Linked DNA regions of Alkalihalobacterium alkalinitrilicum. The protein of the gene in region 2 interacts with the protein of the main gene of each other region in a pairwise test. Links are inferred from orthologs where the notes say so. Each region holds a gene or a part of one and is shown on either strand. Other genes may lie near its edges.

Region 1 (2,955 bases), 970 kb from region 2 along the record:
CACATATCGAGCTCGACTTTATGGATGTGTCAAGCTATGGAGCTGGAACCGTTTCGACGGGCGAAGTGAAGATTGTAAAAGATTTAAATACTTCGGTAGAAGGTCGTCACGTTTTAATTGTAGAAGATATTATAGATAGCGGCTTAACTCTAAGCTACTTAGTAAAGCTTTTCCATTACCGGAAAGCGGAGTCTGTTAAAATTGTCACCCTATTAGATAAACCAGATGGAAGAAAGGTCGATTTAGTACCTGATCTTTCTGGATTTACCGTTCCAGATGCTTTTGTTGTCGGATATGGTTTGGATTTTGCTGAGCGTTATCGAAACCTCCCGTATATTGGTGTATTAAAGCCAGAAATTTATGGGACGTAAAGATTGTGAAAAAAGTGGTAAATATGATACTATAATTTAAGCTGTGATTGTACGTGGGAGGAGGTCAGGAATGAATCGGATTTTTCGTAACACGATATTTTACTTGTTAATTTTTCTAGTCATCGTTGGGATTGTCAGTGTCTTTAGCGGTGATCAAACTGAGACAACACCAATGACTGTTGATGAATTTTATCAACATCTACAAAATGGCGAGGTAACCACTCTTGCTTTAAAGCCAGAACGACAAGTGTACTTAGTTCGAGGTCAGCTTGTGAACACACCAGAAGGAGAGTTTTTTCAAACCTATATTCCTAGGGCAGAACTAGCAGTTGAAAGACTGTTTGATGCACAAGAAGGTGGGGGTGCCACACCAGAGTTCATCATGGAGCCTGCAGATGAGACAAGTGGTTGGGTGACCTTTTTTACGTCGATTATTCCATTTATCATTATTTTTATCCTATTCTTCTTTTTACTAAGCCAAGCTCAAGGTGGCGGAAGCCGTGTCATGAACTTTGGTAAGAGTAAAGCGAAGATGGTTCAAGATGATAAGAAGAAAGCCAAATTCAAGGACGTTGCTGGCGCAGATGAAGAAAAGCAAGAACTTGTTGAGGTCGTTGAATTCTTAAAAGACCCAAGAAAGTTCTCTGCTATTGGTGCGCGTATTCCTAAAGGGGTCTTATTAGTGGGGCCGCCTGGTACAGGGAAAACGTTACTAGCTAGAGCTGTTGCAGGTGAGGCTGGAGTTCCGTTCTTCTCCATCAGTGGTTCTGACTTTGTTGAAATGTTTGTTGGGGTCGGTGCATCCCGTGTACGTGACCTATTCGAAAATGCGAAGAAAAATGCACCATGTATTATCTTTATTGATGAGATTGATGCAGTTGGTCGACAACGTGGAGCTGGTTTAGGTGGAGGTCACGATGAACGTGAGCAAACGTTAAACCAATTACTTGTTGAGATGGATGGATTTAGTGCGAATGAAGGGATTATTATTATCGCGGCAACAAACCGTGCTGATATTTTAGATCCAGCGTTATTACGTCCAGGACGTTTTGACCGACAAATATTAGTAGGGCGACCAGATGTTAAAGGCCGTGAAGATATATTAAAAGTTCATGCGAGAAATAAACCACTTGCGGATGACGTAGATCTAAAGGCCATTGCAGCCAGAACACCTGGATTTTCTGGTGCTGATTTAGAAAATCTTCTCAATGAAGCAGCACTAGTTGCTGCGCGGCATGATAATAAGAAAGTAAATATGATCCACATCGAAGAGGCTATTGATCGGGTCATTGCTGGTCCAGCTAAGAAGAGTCGTGTTATTTCTGCGAAGGAAAAGAAAATTGTTGCATGGCATGAAGCAGGACATACTGTCGTAGGTGTAAAGCTTGAAAATGCCGACATGGTTCACAAAGTAACTATTGTTCCAAGAGGTCAAGCTGGGGGTTATGCCGTCATGCTTCCAAAAGAAGATCGTTACTTTATGACAAAGCCAGAGTTACTCGATAAAATTATGGGCCTACTAGGTGGTCGTGTGGCCGAAGAGATTACCTTTGGTGAAGTGTCAACTGGAGCTCATAACGACTTCCAGCGAGCAACAGGTATTGCACGTAAGATGGTAACCGAGTATGGAATGAGTGAAAAGCTGGGTCCAATGCAATTCGGACAAAACTCTGGAGGTCAAGTTTTCTTAGGCCGAGACATCCAAAATGAACAAAATTATAGTGATCAAATTGCTTATGAAATTGACTTAGAAGTACAGCGTTTCATTAAAGAGTGCTATGAGCAATGTAAACAAATCCTTCTAGCTCATAAAGATAAGTTAGATCTTGTAGCCGAAACGTTAATGGAACTTGAAACGTTAGACGCAGAACAAATTAAATCACTTGTTAACGAAGGGAAGCTTCCTGAGAACCATCATACCGATGCGTACCGAAAACAACAAGAAGCAAAGTCGGAAACGGTTCAAGACGGTGATGTGAAAGTAAATATTTCTTCTAAAAAAGATGAGACTGAACCGAAAGATAAGAGTGAAGTCAAGTCTTCAGATGAACAAGGTGATAAGCCGAAATCAGAAGAAGAAAATAAGACAGATAAATAATCAGAAAATAGGATGTCTAAAGACATCCTATTTTCTTTTTAAAGTGATAAAATTAAGGTAAGGTATACATACATAAAATAAAGTGAAAAGTGGTGAAGCAATTATGATATTTGTTGTAGATGTTGGTAATACGAATATTGTCCTTGGGGTGTATGATGAGGATCAGCTAATTCATCATTGGAGAATTGCTACAAGTCGGGATAAAACTGAAGATGAGTTTGGAATGATGGTTAAAAGTTTATTCCATGACAAAGATGTTGCAATAACGGAGATCGATGGAATCATCATTTCTTCGGTTGTGCCACCGATTATGTTTGCGCTTGAAAAAATGTGTAAAAAATACTTTAATATCGATCCAATCGTTATAGGACCTGGCATTAAAACAGGGTTAAATATTAAATATGAAAATCCAAGAGAAGTAGGTGCAGATCGAATCGTAAATGCGGTTTCAGCCATTCATATGTATGGGAGTCCTTTAATTATTGT
Region 2 (3,255 bases):
CCATTTGGCTTTCTTCTAATTCACCGACACCCAGTTTATTTAATAACGTATTAAATTCAAGTTCTTTAAAAAGAGCAACTACTTTTTCTTTATCATAATCTTGAAACGTAAAAGAAGTTAAGCTTTGATCTACAGGTACTTCTCTAAAAATCGTTGCTAACTTTTTACTCATTAACGCTTGACCTTTATTCTCTTCTAACCGTTCTTTCATTTTCTTCCCTGAAATCTTATCAATTGAGTCAAGTACATTTTCAACTGAACCATATTCTTTTAATAGTTTTAGCGCCGTTTTTTCACCAATTCCAGGTACTCCAGGGATATTATCTGAACTGTCCCCCATTAGACCTTTCATATCAATAATTTGCTCTGGAGAAATTCCGTATTTTTCATTAATGGCTTGCTCATCATATGTATCAACATTTGTAATTCCTTTTCTTGACAGAGTAACTTTTACTTTCGGTGAAACTAATTGCAATAAGTCTTTATCACCTGAATAAACACTAACTGTCCAATCCTCATCCTCTGCTTGTTTCGCAAGTGTTCCAATAATATCATCCGCTTCATAATTTTCAATCTCGTACCTAGAAATTTGAAAAGCATCTAAAACTTCACGAATAAGCGGAAATTGTTCAGACAATTCACCAGGTGTTTTTTGACGTCCGCTTTTATACTCGCCATATGTTTCATGGCGGAATGTTGTTTTTCCTGCATCAAAAGCTACGACCATATGCGTTGGATTTTCTTCTTCAATAATTTTAAGTAGCATCATCGTGAAACCATAAACCGCGTTCGTATACACTCCTTTATCGTTGTTTAACAAAGGCAGTGCAAAAAAAGCACGGTACGCAATACTATTACCATCAACTAAAACTAATTTATTCACAAGAGCTCTCCTCTCAAATTGTAAGCTAATTAGAATAACCTTTATTTTCATATATTTTATCATAACCATTCCTTGATTAGAAAACTTCGGACGGTTGTTTCAAAAATCTCATCATAATAACCAGATATAAGCTGTGAAAAGCGAACTCGTTCCAGTAAGCTGGAACTTTGGGGAATTAGTTGGAATTTCGACTCCACCTGATTAGACCTCCCTACCTTCGCTACACTAAGAGGTGACGGTCTTACCTTAATAACTTAACCAGGATAAAAAAAGACACTCTGCCGTAGCAAAGTATCTCTTGAATTCTTAATCAATATATCCCATTAAAATCCGAGCATAAGGCGAATCTGCTGGGAGAACAATTACAGTCTCATCTTCAATTGTTTTTTCATACGATTGGAGGGTACGATACAAATTATAAAATTCTGTGTCTTGACCAAACGATTCATTGTAAATACGTGCAGCTTCAGCTTCACCTTCACCAATGATTTCATTCGCATCGGCTGTTGCTCTAGCGACGATTTCTTGAACTTCACGGTCGGTGTTGGCACGAATTCGATTCGCTTCAGCATCCCCCTGTGATAAATAATCTTGAGCTGTTGATTGACGCTCAGAAATCATTCGACGGAAAATCGCTTGTTCATTTTCTTCAGGAAGATCCGTACGCTTCATCCGAATATCCGTTAATTGAATTCCGTAATTATCTCTCTCTAACAATTCATTGACTCGATCTCGAACACGTTCGTTAAAACTTCCGCGATTGGAAGCTTCATCATTAATGATCTCGTCATAGTCAAGTTGACCAAGTTCAGCACGAATAACTGAGAAAATAAAATTACCCATGATTGATTCTGCATTTTGAACGGATCGTGCATTTGAGATCATAAGTCTAGGTTCTTGCACACTCCATACGGCATAAGTATCAACGAGCATCCGCTTTTTATCTCTTGTATTTATTTCCGCTGGCGTAATATCATAGACCATTTGATATTTTGGTAATGAAGTTACCGACTGGATAAACGGTATTTTATAACTTAATCCTGGTTCATCTTCAATTCTGACCACTTCACCAAATTGACGTACAACCTTATATTCCCCTTGCTCAACGATGAATAAATTCGAAAGGATCGTTGCAACTACCGCGATAATAATGACTAATGTCACTCCTATACGCGTATACTTTTTCCATTCATCGCTCGGACGACGCTCATCTAAATCAACAATATTATTATCACTCATTAGTTGTTCCCCCCTTCAGCTGCCTGGTTTTGAGCACGATCAATTGGTCGGATTGGTAAATAACTCACATTATTGTTGTTACTATCCATAATATAAATTTCTGTACCTGGTAATACTTCTTCTAATGTTTCTAACACTAGACGCTGTCTTGTTACTTCAGGATTAATTAAATACTCTTCATATAGAGCGTTAAATCTTGCCACATCCCCGCGCGAACGTTCAATACGTTCTGTCCTAGTACCTTCCGCTCGGGAAATAATAGCATCTTGTTCCCCTTTTGCTTCATTAATTAATTGGTTACGATATCTGTTGGCTTCATTAATCTTTGTTAAACGTTCTTCACGAGCATCCGTTACTTCAGTAAACGCACGTCTCACTTCTTCATTCGGAAGTTCAACATTTTGAAGTTTGACATCCATGACAGTTATCCCAATTTTATAAGTCTCCATATACGTTAAAAGATTTTCCCTAACTTTAGCTTCAATCTCTGGGCGTTGGTCAGTTAGTATGTCGTCAATTCTTGAACTACCGATAACTCCCCTTAACGAGGCGGAAGCTGCATTAAATAAAATTTGCTCTGGCTGATCGGCATTGAATAAATACTCTTCAGGATCTGTAATTCTCCATTGTACGATGAGGTCTGCCAATACAATATTTTCATCACCTGTAATCATTTTTGCCTCATCCGTGTAGTTCAACTCTCCATTACGTTCATCAAAGCCTACACGAAGGTTATTCGTCGTTCTTGAAAGAATTTCTACTCGCTGTATCGGCCATGGCAATTTAAATTTAAGACCGGGTTCTGATACCATTTCTTCTACTTTACCAAACGTAATTAATGCTGCTTGATCAGTTTCGTCAACAATGTACCAGCCTGTCGCGATAAATAAGGCTAAAATTCCAATTCCGATCGCTGAAAGAAATCCAACAATCATTTGCTTAATGCTTACCACCATTTCATCCCCTCTTTCTGTCTCCCATAATATTTTACAATCTAAGATTGTTTCACATTCTTCCTCTTAACTATTACGAAACACCTAAGAAAAAGTTTCATATAAATATTATAGTATATTAGTTTACAAGAATATAGGAAAAATCCCATACTCCCATCGATTGAAAAAAATAACAATTGT

What was found.
Region 1: the proteins of hflC (region 2) and ftsH interact in binary tests that used the Escherichia coli proteins (3 or more experiments, as listed by UniProt). The link is inferred for Alkalihalobacterium alkalinitrilicum from one-to-one orthologs.

Annotation. Positions count from the first base shown.
Region 1 is NZ_KV917368.1:3,658,042-3,660,996, reverse strand. It holds ftsH (ATP-dependent zinc metalloprotease FtsH), read left to right. Parts: upstream 1-441; coding sequence 442-2,469; downstream 2,470-2,955. Other genes in the region: BK574_RS17810 (type III pantothenate kinase), read left to right, coding at 2,573-2,955; hpt (hypoxanthine phosphoribosyltransferase), read left to right, coding at 1-371. UniProt on the Escherichia coli protein: Acts as a processive, ATP-dependent zinc metallopeptidase for both cytoplasmic and membrane proteins. Plays a role in the quality control of integral membrane proteins.
Region 2 is NZ_KV917368.1:4,627,622-4,630,876, reverse strand. Bases 157-3,142 are described here. They hold hflC (protease modulator HflC), read right to left. Parts: upstream 2,123-3,142; coding sequence 1,190-2,122; downstream 157-1,189. Other genes in these bases: hflK (FtsH protease activity modulator HflK), read right to left, coding at 2,122-3,078; polA (DNA polymerase I), read right to left, coding at 157-928. In the rest of the region: more of polA, read right to left, coding at 1-156.